Regions from separate parts of the Pseudoduganella sp. SL102 genome, predicted to be linked through region 2. Evidence: riboswitches for the same ligand, from Rfam matches in the RefSeq annotation. Region 2 holds a riboswitch; the other holds the start of a gene.
The links. A riboswitch is a leader RNA that binds a small molecule or an ion and turns the genes downstream of it on or off. The one in region 2 is predicted to bind thiamine pyrophosphate.

Region 1 (9,835 bases), 3.2 Mb from region 2:
TACCGCCTGGCGCTGGAGCGCAGGAAGCCCGATGCGCAGCGCGAATCCGGCTACCAGGACCGCGACCTGGCGATGATCAAGGCCCGGCTGGCGCGCCTGGAGCAGTCGTACGTGGACAGCGTGGACCAGGCCCGCTTCACCGCCGGCCTGCAGCGCTACGCGAAGCTGGCAGCGCCGTTCCATCCGCAAGGCCTGGATGCGCTGCTGCCCGCCGTGGCCGACGTGCCGGCGCTGTACCGGAAGAGCAAGCTGGGCGACACGAAGACCCGCCTGGCATTGCTCGATGCCGATGCCGCCACGCTGGAACGGTCGGATGACCCGTTCATGCAGCTGGCCGTGAAGATGCACGCGTTCGCGCTGGCGCTGGAAGAGCGCTCGAAGGAATCGGAAGGCAACCTGGAAAAGGTGATCCCGCAATATATGAGCGCCGTGATCGCGTGGAAGAAGTCGCAGGGCAAGCCGGTGTACCCGGATGCCAATTCGACCTTGCGCGTCACCTACGGTACCGTGGATTCGTACTCGCCGAAGGATGGCCTGACCAAGGGTCCGTTCACCACGGTGGAAGGCATCGTCGAGAAGCACACCGGCAAGGATCCGTTCAACGCGCCGCAGGCACTGCTGGACGCGGTGAAGGCGAAGCGCTACGGCCAGTTCAAGGACCCGGTGCTGGGCACCGTGCCGGTGAACTTCCTGTCCAGCGCCGACACCACCGGCGGCAACTCCGGTTCGGCGATCGTCAACAAGCGCGGCGAACTGATCGGGCTGAACTTCGATTCCACGTATGAATCGATCACCAAGGACTGGTACTTCGACACCGCCATCACGCGCGCGATCCACCTCGACGTGCGCTACATGCTGTGGGTGATGAAGGAGGTCGACGGTGCCGACAACCTGCTGAAGGAAATGACGATCAGGTATCCGAAGACGAATCCGCGCAGGTAAGCGCCGCGGCGCTCAGGGCAGGCCGCCATCCGCGAGGGTGGCGGCTTTTTTCATGCGTCCAGCAGGCCCAGCGTGGCCTGGTCCGGCTTGCCGTCGTAGAACGCCGCCAGCGCCGTGGCGAAGCAGGCTTCGCCGGGAGCCGCGCTGGAAAACAGCGTCATCGACGAACGGAATTTCAGCGCATCGACGTGCCCCAGGATGACATCGGCCGGCGTGCCCGCATGGGCGTTGACGAGCCGCGTGCATTCGTGCAGCCTGGCGCCCAGTACCGGATGATCGAGATAGGCACGCGCCTCGTCGATCGAGGCGATGCCGTAGAACTGCGCGGTGTCCGAGCGGCCCAGTTCCTTCAGCTGCGGGAAGATGAACCACATCCAGTGGCTTGTCTTGCGTCCTGCGCGCAACTCGCGCACCACGTCGTGGTAGACGCGGTCCTGGGCGGTGATGAAGCGGGCGAGGTCGAATGGCATGCGCGGTCTCCGGAGCGAATTGGCAGTATATCGCCGATCGCCGCGTTCATTTGCCGATGTTCCTCGCCAGGAAGGCTTCGAGGCGGCGGTAGACCTCGACCTGATGGCGTTCGTCGGTAAAACCATGGCCTTCGGCAGGTTCGAGATACCATTCCGGTGCCCGCCCGGCCTTCTCCAGCGCGTCGCGCAGGCGCACCGCATGACTGTCCGCCGCGACGTCGTCCTTGCCGCCGTGGATCAGCAACACCTTTGCCGTGATCGACTGCGCATGCGATGCCGGCGCGAGCTGGTCGATCGCCGAGCGGTCGCCGGCGACGAATCGCCTGACGTGTTCGGGAGAGCCGACGTCCTGCAGCAGGTTGTTCTTCTGGTAGGCGGCAAGGTCGTAGATGCCGGAGTAGCCGACGACGCACTTGAACACGCCGGGCTCCCGGGACGCGAATGTCATGGCGACGAAGGCCCCGAACCCGGTGCCGAACACGCACATCCGTTTGCCGTCGATGTCGTGTTGACGCGTGGCCCAGCGAACGCCGTCGGCCAGGTCGTCGATCACCTGGCCACGCCACTCCCCGAACGCCGCCTTGCGGAACGATTCGCCGCGGCCTGCCGAACCGCGGAAATTGACCTGCAACGTGGCGTAGCCCCGGCTGGCCAGGAACTGGGCATCCGCGTCGAAGAACCAGTCATCCTTCTGGCCATACGGGCCGTCATGCGGTATTACCACCAGGGGAAGTTTCGTGCCGGCGGGGTGGGGCGGCATCGTCAGGAAACCATGGATCGGCAGCCCATCCCTGGCGGGGAACGTGATCGGCAGGCGTGGCGCCATGCGTTCCGGATCCACCGCAGCCATTTTCTCGAACAGCATGGCAGCGGTGTTGGCCTTGCGGTCGTACAGGTAGTAAGCGCCCGGGTCACGGTCGCTGCGCACGGAAAACAGCAGGAGGCCGCCATCGTCGGAAGCATCGGTGAATTCGACCACTGCGCCGGGAAACTGCCGGGACAGGTCGCGATGCAGCATCACATCGGGGTCGGTATCCGGGGCGAGGTAGCGAACCACCGGAATGCCGGTCGTGGCCAATGCCGCGAACGGCTGCGTACGCCGGCTTCCCCACATCAGGCCGGTGATGGATCCGGTCGGGTCCGACGCCAGTACGCGCCGCTGGCCGGTAGCGACGTTTTCGGCGATCAGCGCTGCCGGTCCCCCGTCCGCCGAGTGGAGGGCGAAAAATTCGCTGTCGTCGCTGGAAAACGCCACCGGTGTCAATTGCGTGCCAGTTCGCGCCGCGGCTACCGGCAGCCAGGGCGCCTCGGTATTTTCGCGGCGGAACAGCTTGAAGCCGCCACCCTCGGTCCGGCCATGTGCGAAACGCGCAAATCCGTCGTTCTGCCGTACGAAGATCGCATGGGCCTGGTCGACCCGCGTCAGCGTCCTGCGTGCGCCATTGAATGTGTCGACATCGATCAGGTCGGTCGCGCCGACTTCCCACAATACCGATCCGAGCAGGATGCGGTTGTTCCGTGCCGGCAGCCCGTCGGCAATGTAAGCCGACCCATGATCTTCGTTGCCGCCGCCAGGGACGGCACGCAGCCGCTCGTAGCCGTAGATATACTGCTGCTTCTTGCCGTCGTGATTCACCGCGAGCACTTCGCCTGCCGAATGGACGGCGCCGCGCGAACCTTTGCGGCTGCCCTGGGCCACGACCAGCCTGGTATTGCCAACCCACGCGTACTGCAGGGGTAACAGCGGCGCCTTCATCGGCATCAGGCTCTCGACGGTGAGCTCGGGCAAACGATAGATACCCAGCGCATCGACTTTGCGGCCATCGTGCACCGTCGTCGTGGCTGCCGCGAGATGTTTTCCGTCCGGTGATATCCGCGGTGCGGCAGATGGTTCTGCGCCGATGAAGGTCTCGATGGGCAGCGGTGTCGACACCGCTGGCGTTGCGGCAATCGCCGCGAACGGCAGCAGGGCGAGGAGAGCGGGCAGGCAAGTCATGGGTTCCTTATTTTGCGGAAATTATAGTTGTTATATAGAATTTTCACAATTGCAACAGCGAGCAGCGGCGCCGCTGGTTCATCTCCCACCCCCATGGCATAATCCGCCGTCCTCCAGAGCGCTGCCTCATGAACGAAACCCTCAACCTGCTCGGCCTGTCCACCACGCCGCTCGAACTGCTGTCCTTTGTGCTGTCGATCGCCACCGTCTGGCTGAACATCCGCCAGAACCACTGGGCATGGCTGTTCGCGATCCTGTCTTCCGCGCTGTACGGCGTGGTGTTCTTCCAGGCGAAGCTGTATGGCGACATGGGCTTGCAGCTGGTGTTCATCACCGTCTCGGTGTGGGGCTGGTACCAGTGGCTGCACGGCGACGACACGCATGCGCGGCTGCCGGTCACGCAGCTGGCGTGGCGGGGCAGGGCGGCCGCGGCGCTGGGCTGGCTCGCGGGATTCGCCGCGCTGGCGTGGTTCCTGATGACGTTCACCGATACCGACGTGCCGTTCGCGGACGGCTTCCTCACGGCCGGCAGCCTGGTGGGCCAGTTGCTGCTGTCGCGGAAAAAACTGGAGAACTGGCACGTGTGGATCATCGTCGACGTGCTGTACGTGGCGCTTTACGTGCACAAGGGCCTGATGCTGACCGCGCTGCTGTACGGGCTGTTCGTGGCGATGGCGGCGATCGGCCTGCTGGCGTGGCGCAAGTCGATGCTGGCCGAACAGCGCGCCAGCGAAGCGATGGTGCTGCGATGAGGACGATGCGCATCGCGATCGTCGGCAGCGCTTCATCCGGCAAGACCACGCTGGCCCAGGCCCTGGCCGGGCACTATCGCGATGTGTGGGTGCCCGAATACCTGCGCGAGTTCGTCGAACAGCGCCAGCGCGTGCCGGTCGAAGCCGACCAGCTGCATATCGCCGAAACCCAGGCCGCGCGCGAAGACCTCGCCATGGCGCGGGCCAGCCGCTTCCTGTTCTGCGACACCACGCCGCTGATGACGGCCGTGTACAGCCGCCACTACTTCGGCCGCATCGACCCGCGCCTGGCGGCGCTGGTGGCCGCGCGCGGCTACGACGTCACGTTCGTCTGCGCGCCGGACATGCCGTGGAAGCCGGACGGCCTGCAGCGCGAGCCGGAAGACCAGAGTGCGGCCGTGAACGCGATCCTGTCGGAGGAACTGGCCGCCCGCGCGATCGCCCACGTGCGCATCAGCGGACCGCTGGCGCAGCGGCTGCGGCAGGTGGAAGAGGTGCTTGGCAGCGCCTGAGCCCGTGTCATGGTGCCTGGAAGGAGTGACGCCTTGCAAGGCGTCACCGCATGGCAGGCAAGGAGCGGTGCTCCTTGAAGGCCCTGCAATGCCACGCTGACACGAGCTCAGACGGGGGAGCCGTCAGAAGTCCAGCTGCGCCGATACCCGGAACGTGCGGCCCAGGCCGGGTATCAGGTAGCCGCCCAGGTCCGGCGTCACGTCGCGCCAGTAGAATTTGTCGAGCGCGTTGCGCACCTGCGCGCGCAGCATCAGCGGCATGCCGTTCACGCGCGTCACGTAGGAAGTGCCCAGGTTCAGCAGGTGGTACTTCGGCACGAATACCCGGTTCTCTTCGTCGAACGCCTTCTTGCCGGCGAACTGCCAGTCGCCGTTCACCTTGAATGCCGGCGACAGGGCGTACTCGGCGAAGACGGTGGAGCGGATGGCCGGCACGTTCGTCACGCGCTTGCCGTCGTAGATGGCCTGGCCGGTGCCGCCCTGTTTCGTGCTCAAGGCGGCCAGCGAGGCGCCGACCGTCAGCTCGCGCGTGGCCTTGCCCTGTGCCGAGAACTCGACGCCGCGGTGCTGCGCCTCGCCATTGCGCACGAAGGTGTTGGTGGCATCGATGTATTCCAGGCCTTTCTCGATCTGGAACAGCGCGGCGGCATAGCTGATGCCGCCGAACAGCGCCTTGGCGCCGATCTCCACCTGCTTCGACGTCGACGGCGCCAGCGCGCGGTTTTCGTTGACAGTCTGTAGCGGCGCGATGCCGCCGTGCTGCAGGCCGCGCGCGTAGCTGGCATACAGCGCCACGTCGCTGCGCGGGCTGTACACCAGCGACACGTTCGGCAGCCAGAAGTTGGCGCTGCTCGGTGCCACGCCGGCTTCGTCGCGCTTCAGTTTCACGTAGCGCGCGCCGGCATGGAGCGCCAGTTCGCCGGTGAGGTTCACGATGTCCTGCACGAACAGGGCGCGTTCGTTGTCCTTGCGCTGCACGGATGCGGGGCCGGTCGACAGGTCGCTGCGCGGCGGCACCACCACCGGATGGTAGATGTTGCTGGTGCCGGCATACTCGTAGACATCCTCGCCCCAGCTTTCCTTGTTGCCGTAGTAGGCGAAGCCGGTGGACAGCTCGTGCGACAGCGTGCCGGTGGCGAAGCGGCCCTGCAGCATGGCCTGCGCGGCCAGCGGCTTCTTCTGTTCGCCCAGGCTGCGGTAGTCGTACACATCGTAGTCGCCATTGCCGCAGAAGCCCGGGTACAGTTCCTGGGCCGAGCAGCCGTACGGGAAGGCGGTGTAGTCGTCGCGCTTGAACACGTGGCGGTTCGCCTTCACTTCCAGCTTCCAGTCCGGCGCCAGCTGGTACTGGAAGCGCGCGCCGAAGTTCATGCTTTCGGTGGCCACCGGGTAGCTCCATGGCTGGTCGTTCAGCAGCGTGGCGGGATCCACCGCCGGCAGCGAGACGTTATCGATCAGCTGGAAGCCGGGCGCCGACACCTGCGATTTCTTCTGGTAGTCGGCATCGACCTGCAGCAGGGCCTGCGGGGAAATCTGCCAGTCGAATGCGCCGGAAACGAAGCTGCGCCGGCCATCCGCGCCATCCACGTAGGAGCGCAGCCGTTCGCCGGCCAGGTTGATGCGGTAGCCGAAGCGGCGGTCCTCGAAGCGGCCGCCCAGGTCGACGGTGCCCAGCAGGCTGCCCCGTTCGCTCACTTCGAACAGCACCGAGCGCAGCGTGGTGCTGGTGGGGCGTTTCGTCACGTAGTTCACCACGCCACCCGGTGCCGCGATGCCTGCCGTGATGCCGGCCAGGCCCTTCTGCACTTCGAAGCGCTCCTTGTTTTCCAGCGGGATCTGGGTATCCGCCGAAATCGCCAGGCCATCCTTGCGGTAGCTGTTCGCATTGTCCAGCTTGAAGCCGCGGATCGAGAACTGTTCGGCGTAGCCGACCGCGTTGTAGGCGTCGCTGATGCTGGCATCGTAGCGCGCCGCGTCCGTGGTGGAGCGGATGTTCAGCGCCTGCATCTGCTCGCGCGTGATCACGCTGACGGAGGCGGGCGTCAGCAGCAGGGGCCGTTCCGAGAAGCCGGCGACGGAAGCGCTTTCCGCGGTCCCGCGCACCGCGGTGATGACGATTTCCGTCATCGCGGGTTCGCTGGTGCCGGTCGTGCCCTGCTGGGCAAGTGCGGGGAAAGCCTGCGCGATGGCCAGCGCGGCGGCGGATACGGCGAAAGTGGTCTTGTTCATCGAGGTGCTGTTGTCGTTCTCGTTCGTTATCGAACCAGCGAGGAGCACACCCGGGAAGTGCTGCGACCGGCTCCGAGGGGGAGAGTGACGAGCACCGTACTGCGCTTTCCTTCGCTGGCATTATCCAGATCAGGTACGAAGGGTATCTCTCACCCGGATCATGCAAGCATGCCCAGGACCCCTAGCGAAGGCGGAAGCTTATCACATTTGAATGCAATGTCGTGCGCCATCCGTCCGGCGCCATTGTTATACTTGTGGAAACATGGACTCCGACCGACAATACCGGTTTTCCATGCCACGCCGACAGGAGGGCGCCATGACGCAGGAACATGTCGTTGAAAACCGCGAGAGCCTGGATGCCCAGGTGCTCGACATGCATCGCGCGCTGACGTCGCTGATCGACCGGCTGGGCGCGCTGGACATGGCGAACCAGCGTTGCGCGGCCTGCACCGACCCGGAACTGAAGCTCGTGCTGGCCAGCCAGCGCGACAGTGCCCGCAAGCACGTGGCCATGCTGATCGAGTGGGCGCGCCGGCGCGACCCGAAGCTGGACAAGGAATTGCGCGATGCGCTGTTCAAGGCCGGCCCGATCGCGGCCCAATACCGCTACGACGAGAACATGTAAGGCAGTCCACATAATGAGAATCGAATGAAGCAGCCGTACCACGAAGGAAGCTGGTTTGCCGTTCCGCTGATTAACGGCGGCTACGCGGCCGGGCTCGTTGCCCGCATGTCGCCCCAGGGGAAGATCATGCTGGCCTATCTGTTCGGACCGAAACGGGCCACCATGCCCACGCTGGCCGATGTGCAGGGCCTGAAGGCGGGCGACGCCGTCAAGGCGATCCGCACCGGCGACATGGCGCTGGCCAACGGCCGCTGGCCGGTGCTGGGCGAAGCCGGGCATTTCGAACGCAACGACTGGCCGGTGCCGGTGTTCATCCGCCGTTCGGACGCGCTGAAGCGCGCCTGGCAGGCCACCTATGCGGACGATCCCGCCAAGCCGGAGCGCGAAGTATCGGTGCCGTATGAAACGGCGGGCCTGGAAAGCGATTCGCTGTACGGCTACGGCTCCACCGAGCTGCTGTTGACCAAGCTGCTCGAACAGGACCAGGACAGCGCCGGAACAGGGCCAGTACAGGGCTAGGACAGCTTCAGGACAGGGCTGGAACAGGGCTGGAACAAGAGGCTGGAACACGGCCTGGAAGGAGAGGGCGATGCACCAGGGAGGCTGCTTCTGCGGTGCCGTGCGCTACCTGGTCACGGCCGAACCGTTCAACAGCACGCTGTGCCACTGCACCATGTGCCGCCGCGCCAGCGGCGCGCCGTGCGTGGCATGGTTTTCAGTGCCCCGCGCCGGCCTGCATTTCACGGCCGGCAGCCTGGCTTACTATGCGTCGAGCGCCGGCGTGCAGCGGGGCTTCTGTGCCGGTTGCGGCACCCAGGTCACCTTCGAGGATGCGCGCTGCCCGGGCGAACTCGATGTCACCACGGCCAGCCTGGACGACCCGGAGCTGGTGCCGCCCGGTGACCATACCTATATGCAGAGCCACCTGCGCTGGCTGCAGCTGGCCGATACCCTGCCACGCTACCTGCGCACGCGCGGCGAAAGCGTGCGCGACATCCCATCGTAAGGGCGCTCATCCAGCGTCCCGACCGGCGTTCGCCGCCAGCACCGGACAAGCCGCCGCGCGCGACACCAGCAGCGTGCGTTCGCGTTCGTTCTGCGTCAGTTCGGCGGCGCGCAGGAATTCGGCGCGCGCCTCGTCCAGCCGGCCCAGCTTGAACAGGAAGTCGCCGCGCACGCTGGGCAGCAAGTGGTAGTTGCGCAGCGCCGGTTCGTCGACCAGCGTGTCGGCTACTTCGAGGCCGGCGGCGGGGCCGAAGGCCATCGCCACCGCTACCGCCCGGTTCAGCTCCACCACCGGCGACGGCGCCAGCTGGGCCAGGCCGTCATACAGCGCGGCGATGCGTTCCCAGTCCGTGTCGGCCGCCTTGCGGGCACGCGCATGGCAGGCGGCGATCGCGGCCTGCAGCCCGTACGGTCCCAGGCTTTTACCGGGCTGGCTGGCACGCTCCAGGGCGGCGAGGCCGCGGCGGATCAGCAACTGGTCCCAGCGCGCGCGGTCCTGGTCGAGCAACAGCACCGGCGAGCCATCCGGCGCCAGGCGGGCGCGGGCGCGCGACGACTGGATTTCCATCAGCGCCACCAGGCCATGCACTTCCGGTTCGTGGGGCGCCAGGCCAGCCAGGATGCGGCCCAGGCGCAGCGCCTCGTCGCACAGCGCGGGCCGCATCCAGTCGGTGCCGGCGCTGGCCGAATAGCCTTCGTTGTAGATCAGGTAGATCACTTGCAGGACGGAAGACAGCCGCTGGACCAGTTCCTGCCCCACGGGCACCTCGAACGGCACGCGTGCTTCCGCCAGCGTGCGCTTGGCCCGCACGATGCGCTGCGCCACCGTGGGCTCGGGCACCAGGAAGGCGCGCGCGATTTCATCCGTCGTCAGGCCGCCCAGCAGCCGCAAGGTGAGCGCCACCCGGCCTTCGGTCGGCAGCACCGGGTGGCAGGCGATGAAGACGAGGCGCAGCAGGTCGTCGCCGATGCGGTCGTCCAGCGCCCGGTCCAGCGCCTGCTCCTGGTTGTGCGCGGCATCCTCGAGCAGGCTTTCGATTTCATAGGTGAGCTGCGGTTCGCGGTCCTGCGCCAGCTTGCGGTGGCGCAGGTGATCGAGCGCGCGGTTTTTCGCGGTGGCCATCAGCCATGCCGCCGGATTGTCCGGCGTGCCCGTGTCGGGAAAGCTGGCCGGCCAGGTTTCCAGGGCGGCGACCAGCGCCTCCTGCGCCATTTCCTCGGCCAGGCCGACGTCGCGCAGCAGGCGCGCCAGCGCGGCGATGATCTTCGCCGATTCGATGCGCCACACCGCCTCGACGGTGCGA
Region 2 (9,835 bases):
AGCGGCGTAGTAACCGCGCTTCTCCCATTCGCTGCGCCAGAACTGTTCAATGTCGGCAGGCTCGAAAGACTTGGCTAATTCCATGATCCGGGATATGTGATTTTGGCGAAAACGACCATTATAAGGGAGGGATGCGGGTAGGGATGCGGGATGGATGAGGGGAGGGATGAGGGGAGGGATGAAGCCGGGTCCTGGCAATCCATGCAGCATCGCCGATCCCAATCCCGGGAGTCACTGCAATGTTGCGGGAATGCGTTTTTGTTCGGGGGCGGGTTGCCGCGTCACTGCGCGGCCATATGAGTCAGGTTGGCGCGGGGCGGCGCGGCAAACCATGTGGCGGTGCTGAACGCCGCGATGGACGGCATCGTGGCGGCGCTTGCCGGCGCGCTCAAGCCGGTGTGCGCCGGCGTGCCGCCCGGCTGATCAGGAAGGCAGGCGCTGGAGATTGCGCCGCGTGCCGGCGGCGGCGCCGGCCTGCACCTTGAACACGGCGATCGCCTGCGCCACGCAGCGCGTCTGCTCGACCAGTTCACCGGCCGCCGCCGCGGCCTGTTCGACCAGCGCGGCATTTTGCTGCGTGATGTCGTCGATCGACGCCACCGCTTCGTTGACCTGGCCGATGCCGAGGCTCTGTTCGGTCGCCGTGTTGGAGATCTCGTTCATTACCTGCTTCACCTGCGCCACGGAGGCGATCACCTCGGCCATGATGGTGCCGGCGCTGCCGGTCAGCTGCGTGCCGGCATCCACCTTGTCGATCGACTGGTCGATCAGCGTCTTGATTTCCCTGGCGGCGGCGGCGGAACGCTGGGCCAGCGCGCGCACTTCGGATGCCACCACCGCGAAGCCGCGGCCCTGTTCGCCCGCGCGGGCCGCTTCGACGGCCGCGTTCAGGGCCAGGATATTGGTCTGGAAGGCGATCCCGTCGATGATGCCGATGATGTCGAGCACCCGGTGCGACGAGGCGCTGATGCCTTCCATCGTGGCGACCACCTGCGATACCACGTCGCCCCCCTGGCCGGCCATTTCCGAGGCGCGCTCGGCGAGCCGGTCGGCATCGGCCACGTTGGTGGCGCTTTGCCGCACGGTGGAATTGAGCTGTTCCATGCTGGCCGCCGTCTCCTGCAGGCTCGATGCCTGCGATTCGGTGCGGCCCGACAGGTCCATGTTGCCGGTGGCGATTTCGCTGGTGGCCTGTTCGATCTGCTCGAAGTTGCTGCGCACGTCGCCGATGATGCTGCGCAGGTTGATGCTCATCTGGCGCAGCGCGGCCAGCAGTTCGCCCGCTTCGTCGTCGCGTGCCGCGTCGAAGCTGGCGGTCAGGTCGCCGCCGGCCATCTGCTGCGCCAGGCGGGTGGCCGTGCGCAGCGGCGCGGTGATCGCGCCGTGCAGCGTCCAGGCCAGGTACAGCGAAGCCACTGCCGCCAGGGAGGCGATCGTGGCCAGCGCATTGCTGCCGTTGCCGCCGTTGCCAAAGAGACTTGCCGCGCAGGCCGCCAGCACCATCGCCGGCAGCACGCCGGCCATCGCCAGCCGGGCCGGCAGCGACAGGCGCAGGCGCGCACCCAGGCGCTGCAGCAGGCCGTCCGCCACCACCTTGCCGCGGCTGATGCGCAGGCCCTGCGCCTTGCCATCCTTGAAGGCCGCATAGGCCTTGCCTGCCTCGGCGACCATGTCGCGGCTGGGCCGCGTGCGCACCGACATGTAGCCGACCGGCTTGCCGTTCTCGACCACCGGCGTGACGTTGGCCAGCACCCAGTAGAAGTCGCCGTTCTTGCAGCGGTTCTTGACCATGCCGGTCCACGGGTGGCCGCGGCGGATCGCACGCCACATGTCGGCGAACGCCTCCGCCGGCATGTCCGGGTGGCGCAGGATGTTTTGCGGGGCGCCGATCAGCTCTGCCTCGGTGAAACCGGAAATACTGATGAAGTACGGGTTCGCGTAGGTGATGTTGCCTTGCAGGTCCGTCGTGGAAACGATGGTCTTGCCTTCCTCGAGAAGGACTTCATGGCCGGTAACGGGCAGGTTGGTCCGCATGTTCGCTCGCTTTCTTGTTGGATCTTCTGACAATGGATGCCGGGCATCCGGATGCGTCGCACTGGCTGGGAGACGGGTCGGCGATGCCGTGGGCATCGGTAACGGCTGGGGTGGGGCCGTCGGAAGTCGGATGCAAGCTTAGCAGAGAAGGATGGCGAAGAACAGGGAAATGTATCCTATGAGCAACACTCCTGGTGGTCTGGAATGTGCCCGTGCCGTCAGCGCGCGCCGGAACAGGCCACGCTCCACGGCAGCAGCTCGTTGCGCGTGCGGCGCACCGAGACGCGCGCTTCGCCGGCGATGTCGCTGGCGAACACCAGCACGGGCAAGCCATCCTTGCCACGGTCGAGGCCAGTGAGCCGGTAGCCGCGCGAACGCGATGGCGCGCAGGACGTGTTGCCCGCCATGAGCAGGCGGGCGCTGCCCAGGATGGATGGATATTGCTGGAGCAGCATCAGGATATCCATCTCCGCCAGCGGCTGGAACAGCCGCACCGGCGTATCGGGCTGGGCGCCGCACTGCGGGGCGTGGTGGATCCAGACCAGCGTCTGCGGCGGGCCCGATTCGCTCCAGCGCGTTTCCTTGCTGGCACGCGGATCGTATTCGTACACGGCGCGCGGCTGGCGGCACAGCGGCAGTACGGCGCGCTGCGCCGGGCCGTCGACGATGGCGGTGACACGGCGCTTGCCCCGCTTGCCGCGTTTTCCTTCTTCGCGGATCACGTTGAATTGCGGGCGCAGCAGGCCGCGGCCGGCGTGGCGCGCGCCGTACCAGTCGAAGAACGACTCCTGTTCGGCTGGCGTGGCCGTGCGCGATGAGGCATCGTCCGGTGCCGCGAATGCCGGCGCCAGTCCCACGGTGATCGATGCCGCCAGCGCGGCGGCTACCCACTTGTGCATCGTTATCCTTTCGTCGAGATACCGATTATAGGCGCTGGTGCTTGCAGTAAAGGCACGGTTCGTGTCTATAATGGCGGCGCTGCCTTCATCGAAGGCGGCAAAACGCTAGGGGTCCTGCGCGCGGTTACAGCCGTGCACGGGTGAGAAATACCCTCCGAACCTGATCTGGATAATGCCAGCGAAGGGAAGCTTAAGGATCCTGTACCCAGCCGCCCGGGTGCGCTCGTCCTCATCTCCTTTGCTGGCTCCTGCCCAAAGGAGCCATTGTTTGAACGCCCACCAGAAGTTTCTGGCCAGTACGGCCGAAGTCGACAGCGCCGCCATCGCGCCGCTGCCCAATTCCCGCAAGATCTACGTGACCGGCAGCCGGCCGGACATCCGCGTGCCGATGCGCGAAATCAGCCAGGCCGACACGTCCGCCTCGTTCGGCCATGAAGTCAATCCGCCCGTGACGGTGTACGACACCTCCGGCCCGTACACGGATCCGGACGTCTCGATCGACATCCGTGCCGGCCTGGCGCCGGTGCGCGCGGACTGGATCGCCGCCCGCGGCGATACCGAGGAACTGGCCGGCCCGACCTCGGACTACGGCAAGGCCCGCCTGGCCGATGCGTCGCTGGAAGCGCTGCGCTTCAACCTGCACCGCCTGCCGCGCTGCGCCAAAGCCGGCGCCTGCGTGACGCAGATGCACTACGCGCGGCGCGGCATCGTCACGCCCGAGATGGAATACGTAGCGATCCGCGAAAACATGCGCCGGCGCGAATACCTCGCGGCGATGCGGGAAGCCGGGCCGCTGGGCACGAGGATGGCGGAACTGCTGGGCCGGCAGCACCGCGGCGAGTCGTTCGGCGCCGCCATCCCGCAGGAAATCACGGCCGAATTCGTGCGCGAGGAAATCGCCCGCGGCCGCGCGATCATCCCCGCCAACATCAACCACCCGGAACTGGAGCCGATGATCATCGGCCGCAATTTCCTCGTGAAGGTCAATGCCAACATCGGCAACTCCGCCGTCACGTCGTCGATCGGCGAGGAAGTGGAAAAGATGACGTGGGCGATCCGCTGGGGCGGCGACACGGTGATGGACCTGTCCACCGGCAAGCATATCCATGAAACGCGCGAATGGATCGTGCGCAACAGCCCGGTGCCGATCGGCACGGTGCCGATCTACCAGGCGCTGGAAAAGGTCAACGGCAAGGCCGAGGACCTGACGTGGGAAATCTTCCGCGACACGCTGATCGAGCAGGCCGAGCAGGGCGTCGACTACTTCACGATCCACGCCGGCGTGCTGCTGCGCTATGTGCCGCTGACGGCGAACCGGCTCACCGGCATCGTCTCGCGCGGCGGTTCGATCATGGCCAAATGGTGCCTGGCGCACCACAAGGAAAACTTCCTGTACACGCACTTCGAAGACATCTGCCAGATCATGAAGGCGTACGACGTGTCGTTCAGCCTGGGCGACGGCCTGCGCCCCGGCTCGATCTACGACGCCAACGACGAGGCCCAGCTGGGCGAACTCCGGACGCTGGGCGAACTCACGCAGATCGCCTGGAAGCACGACGTGCAGGTGATGATCGAAGGCCCCGGCCACGTGCCGATGCAGCTGATCAAGGAAAACATGGACCTGCAGCTGGAGCAATGCGGCGAGGCGCCGTTCTACACGCTCGGCCCGCTCACCACCGACATCGCCCCGGGCTACGACCACATCACCTCCGGCATCGGCGCCGCGCAGATCGGCTGGTACGGCACCGCGATGCTGTGCTACGTGACGCCGAAGGAACACCTGGGCTTGCCGAACAAGGACGACGTCAAGGAAGGCATGATCACCTACAAGATCGCCGCCCATGCCGCCGACCTGGCCAAGGGCCACCCGGGCGCGCAGATCCGCGACAACGCGCTGTCGAAGGCGCGCTTTGAATTCCGCTGGGAGGACCAGTTCAACCTGGGCCTCGACCCGGACCGCGCCCGCTCGTTCCACGACGAAACGCTGCCCAAGGAATCGTCGAAGGTGGCGCACTTCTGCTCGATGTGCGGCCCGCACTTCTGCTCGATGAAGATCACCCAGGAAGTGCGCGAATACGCCGCCAGCGGCATGCAGGAAAAAGCCATCGAGTTCGTGAAGACGGGCAGCCAGCTGTACCAGAAGGCCTGAACAGCGTCGCAAACCAACAACAGGGACAGTCCCCTCAGGGGGGACAGTCCCCAGGTTTTTTACAACACTCAAACCAGCAACAGGGACAGTCCCTCCCAGGGGGACAGTCCCCAAGGTTTTTACAACAGTTGGGGTGAACTATGGAAATCGTATTGAACGGCGCGCCCCGTGCCTTGCCGCCGGGGCAGACGCTGGCGGAGCTGGTGGCGGCGCTGGAGCTGGAAGGGCAGGCGCTGGCGCTGGCGGTCAACCGCAGTGTCGTGCCGCGGCAGCGCTGGGCCGAGGTGGCGCTGCGCGCGCAAGACCGTGTGGATATCGTCCGCGCCATCGGCGGTGGATGAACAAAGGAGACAGACAATGCAAACGAACGATGAAGACCTGCTGACCATCGCCGGCAGGCAATACCGCTCGCGGCTGCTGGTAGGCAGCGGCAAGTACCGCGACCTCGACCAGACCCGTGCCGCCACCCTGGCGGCGGGCGCGGAAATCATCACCGTGGCGATCCGCCGCGTCAACATCGGCCAGGATCCGCACGCGCCGAACCTGCTGGACGTGGTACCGCCTTCGGAATTCACCATCCTGCCCAACACGGCCGGCTGCTACACGGCCAAGGATGCCGTCTACACGCTGCAACTGGCGCGCGAGCTGCTCGATGGCCACAAGCTCGTCAAGCTCGAGGTGCTGGGCGACGAAAGAACGCTGTTCCCCAACATGCCCGAGACGCTGGTAGCGGCCCGGGAGCTCGTGAAGGACGGCTTCGACGTGATGGTCTACTGCAGCGACGATCCGATCCAGGCGCGCATGCTGGAAGACATCGGCTGCGTGGCCGTGATGCCGCTGGCATCGCTGATCGGCTCCGGCATGGGCATCCTCAATCCCTGGAACCTGTCGCTGATCATCGAGCAGGCCAGCGTGCCGGTGCTGGTCGATGCCGGCGTGGGCACCGCGTCGGATGCGGCGATCGCGATGGAACTGGGCTGCGACGGCGTGCTGATGAACACGGCCATCGCGGCGGCGCGCGACCCGGTGCGGATGGCGCGCGCCATGCGGCTGGCGGTGGAGGCGGGGCGCGACGCGTACCTGGCCGGCCGCATGCCGCGCAAGTTCGCGGCGTCGCCATCCTCGCCGATGGCTGGCCGGCTGGCGTGATGGAGCGGCCATGAAAGCGGCCATGAAAGCGCGGCCATGAGCCAGCGTCCCTGCGTGCTGGTCTTCGCCGGCGCCGATCCGTCGGGCGGCGCCGGCATAGCGGCCGACATCGGCGCCGTGGCGGCGCTCGATGCCCATCCGCTGCCCGTGATCACGGCGCTGACGGTACAGGACAACAACCGGGTCCACGAAGTGCTGCCGGTCGAGCACGACGTGGTGATGCGCCAGGCGCTGGCGGTGGCCGCCGCCTTTCCCATCGCGGCCGTCAAGATCGGCATTCCCGGCAGCGCCGAGAATGCGCAGGCGATCGCCCGCGTGATTGCCGGCTTGCGCGAAGAACACCCGGGACTGCCGGTGGTGCTCGATCCGGTACTGGCCAGCGGCCATGGCGACCGGCTGGGGCGGGGCAACGCGATCGCCGCGCTGGCGCCGCTGCTGCCGCTGACCACCGTGATCACGCCGAACGGCCCCGAGGCGGCCGCGCTGGCAAAGGCGCACCAGCAGCATATTCCGCCGCCGGGGAGCGACGTGGCGGAGCTGGCGCATGCGCAGGTCCTGCGGCAGGCCGGCTGCGAGCACGTGCTCGTGACGGGCGGCCATGGCGGCGGCGATACCGTCGTCAACCGCTGGCTGGGCCCGGCAAGGCAGCAGAACTGGCACTGGCCGCGGCTCGACGGCGGCTTCCATGGCAGCGGCTGCACGCTGGCCGCCGCCGTGGCCGCGCTGCTGGCGCAGGGCTGCTCGGTGGCGCAGGCACTGGCCCGCGCCCAGGCCTATACCCACCGCACGCTGGAGGCGTCGTATGCGATCGCCGCCGGCCAGCGCATACCGTTGCGCTAGGTGTCCCCAGGACCCATTACAGGAGAACTTTCATGCAGGGACTTTATCTCGTCACGCCCGACTGGGACGACACTGCCGCGCTGCTGGCCCGCACCGAGGCGGCGCTGGGCGCCGGCGTGGCGCTGCTGCAATACCGGCACAAGACGGCCGGCCCGGAACTGCGGCGCGGGCAGGCCACCGCGCTGCTGGCGCTGTGCCGCCGCCACGGCGTGCCGTTCATCGTCAACGACCACGTGGAACTGGCCCTGGAGCTCGATGCCGACGGCGTGCACGTGGGCGGCACCGACATCTCGGTGGCGCAGGCGCGCGACAGCGTCGGGCCCGGAAAGATCGTCGGCGCCTCCTGCTACGGCGACCTGCAGCTCGCGGTCGATGCGGAACGGGCCGGCGCCAGCTACGTGGCGTTCGGCGGCTTTTATCCGTCGCGCGTGAAGCGCTACGCGGTAACGACGCCGCCCTCGATCGTCGACGATGCGCGCGCCGCCGTTCGCGTGCCCTGCGTGGTCATCGGCGGCATGACGCCGGAAAACGCCGCGCCACTGGTGGCCCGCGGCGCCCACATGGTGGCGGCGATCAGCAGCGTGTACGGCGCGCCGGACGTGGCGGCCGCGGCTGTCGCGTTCGGGCAACTGTTCGGGCGGCGCTGACAGGCCGGCGGAGGCCATCGGGGCTCGCCAGGCGGCGGTGTGGTAGCCGCCCATCGCACGATTCGTGTAACCGCGAATCACCCTTGCCGATGAAATAAACGCCCGTATAATCGGTCCACGTTCATTCCTCCGATTGCCTGACATGCCTGCACCAGCCGCCGCGAAACGCCTGATCCTGATCGTCGACGACGACCAGCTCCTTGCCGAATTCCTCAGCGTCGTGCTGCGCAATGCCGGGTATGAAACCGTGCAGGCCCATTCGGCCGACCATGCGCTGCGCCTGGTGGCCGAGCGCGAGCCGGACATGGCGCTGCTCGATATCCACATGCCCGGCATGTCCGGCCTGGAACTGGCCAAGCAGCTGAACCGTGAAACATCGGTACCGTTCATGTTCCTGTCCGGTCGCGGCGATGCCGATGCCGGCAAGCAGGCCGCCGCCTACGGCGCGGTCGGCTTCCTCGTCAAGCCGGTCGATGAAAAGCAGCTGATGCCGGCCTTCGAAGCGGGGCTGGCGCGGGCGGACGAGATCCGCCAGCTGCGCCGCACCGAGTTGAACCTGAATGCCGCGCTGGCGGCGGGCCGTGAAACCAGCCTCGCCGTGGGGCTGTTGATGTGCAAGTTCCAGACCGATCGCAATACCGCCTTCGAAGTGCTGCGCGACCATGCCCGCTCCAGCCGGCGTAAGGTCAACGAGGTGGCGGACCAGTTGCTTGCCGCCGAGGAAACGTTGAACAGCCTGCATGCGGCTTTCAATGCACGACTGAAGAAATAATTGTTTCCAAAACGCACTTTCCTGCGTTAAGCTCTGTCTTGTGCACTGGTACGCCAGTGCATATCCCTGTCACGGCCGCCTCGCCACCGCCGCCGTTCTCGATTTCATCGGCCCAACTCCGCCGACCAGCAGCCCGGATACCAACCGACCCCGCTCCGGCGGCGCATGGCTCCAGGTTCCTGCATTCCTCATCCGCGGAGAACACACCGATGAACATGACCGATGCCCTCGAGGCCTGCAAGCCGCTCGCCCCCGCTCCCCACGTGCTGCACGTGGATGCCGACGACACCACCGCCCTGATCCTGGCCACGCTGCTGGTGCCGGAAATCCGCGTCAGCCGCGCGGCAACGATGGACAGCGCCGCGGCCCGGCTCGAGAACGAGCAATTCGACCTGGTCATCGTCGACGCCGACTTGCCCGATGGCGACGGCCAGGTGCTTGTCGATGCGGTGCGCGCGCGCGGCTGCCATATCCCGGTGCTGCTGTACTCGGCGCGGCAACCCAGCCTGCACCACCAGGCCCATGCCTACCTGCCGAAACCATGGACTTCGCCGCGCCAGTTGTGGCAAGCCGTCTGCCGCCTGCTGCACCTCGATCTCGCCGTGCAACGCTGAGCGCCCGTCAATGGTTCGTTTGCTATGATTGGGGTTTTTTCCACATCACAGGAACGAACGATGAAAACCAGGGCAGCAGTGGCATGGAAGGCGGGCGCCCCGCTGACGATCGAGGAAGTCGAACTGGGCGGGCCGAAGGAAGGCGAAGTCCTCGTCGAGATCAAGGCCACCGGCATTTGCCATACCGATTACTACACGCTGTCCGGTGCCGATCCGGAAGGCATATTCCCGGCCATCCTGGGCCATGAGGGCGCCGGCGTCGTCGTCGACGTCGGGCCCGGCGTGAAAAGCCTGAAGAAGGATGACCACGTCATCCCGCTGTACACCCCGGAATGCCGGCAGTGCAAGTTCTGCCTGTCGCAGAAGACCAACCTGTGCCAGGCCATCCGCTCCACCCAGGGCCGCGGCCTGATGCCGGACGCCACCAGCCGCTTCTCGCTCGACGGCAAGCCCATCTTCCACTACATGGGTACCTCCACCTTCTCGAACTACATCGTGGTGCCGGAAATCGCGCTGGCGAAGATCCGTGAAGACGCGCCGTTCGACAAGGTCTGCTACATCGGTTGCGGTGTCACCACCGGCGTGGGCGCCGTGCTGTTCACGGCCAAGGTGGAAGCGGGCGCCAGCGTGGTCGTGTTCGGCCTGGGCGGTATCGGCCTGAACGTGATCCAGGCCGCGAAAATGGTCGGCGCGGACAAGATCATCGGCGTCGACATCAACCCGGGCCGGGA

Region 1: linked by a shared signal. The riboswitch ahead of OU994_RS24000 (TonB-dependent siderophore receptor) and the one ahead of thiC (phosphomethylpyrimidine synthase ThiC) in region 2 are both predicted to bind thiamine pyrophosphate.

What each region holds. Positions count from the first base shown of each region.
Region 1 covers NZ_CP115554.1:5,685,306-5,695,140, reverse strand. The annotation lists gene OU994_RS24025 (S46 family peptidase) at 1-942, shown strand, start outside; gene OU994_RS24020 (DUF1810 domain-containing protein) at 993-1,412, opposite strand; gene OU994_RS24015 (S9 family peptidase) at 1,459-3,408, opposite strand; gene pnuC (nicotinamide riboside transporter PnuC) at 3,537-4,160, shown strand; gene OU994_RS24005 (ATP-binding protein) at 4,157-4,672, shown strand; gene OU994_RS24000 (TonB-dependent siderophore receptor) at 4,796-6,901, opposite strand; TPP riboswitch at 6,991-7,094, opposite strand; gene OU994_RS23995 (hypothetical protein) at 7,218-7,526, shown strand; gene OU994_RS23990 (Imm26 family immunity protein) at 7,551-8,045, shown strand; gene OU994_RS23985 (GFA family protein) at 8,116-8,532, shown strand; gene OU994_RS23980 (RNA polymerase sigma factor) at 8,539-9,835, opposite strand, start outside.
Region 2 covers NZ_CP115554.1:1,429,840-1,439,674, forward strand. The annotation lists gene OU994_RS06080 (valine--tRNA ligase) at 1-84, opposite strand, end outside; gene OU994_RS06085 (PAS domain-containing methyl-accepting chemotaxis protein) at 424-2,034, opposite strand; gene OU994_RS06090 (hypothetical protein) at 2,253-2,933, opposite strand; TPP riboswitch at 3,031-3,137, shown strand; gene thiC (phosphomethylpyrimidine synthase ThiC) at 3,202-5,082, shown strand; gene thiS (sulfur carrier protein ThiS) at 5,223-5,423, shown strand; gene OU994_RS06105 (thiazole synthase) at 5,440-6,231, shown strand; gene OU994_RS06110 (hydroxymethylpyrimidine/phosphomethylpyrimidine kinase) at 6,268-7,071, shown strand; gene thiE (thiamine phosphate synthase) at 7,104-7,718, shown strand; gene OU994_RS06120 (ANTAR domain-containing response regulator) at 7,861-8,490, shown strand; gene OU994_RS06125 (response regulator) at 8,700-9,104, shown strand; gene OU994_RS06130 (S-(hydroxymethyl)glutathione dehydrogenase/class III alcohol dehydrogenase) at 9,165-9,835, shown strand, end outside.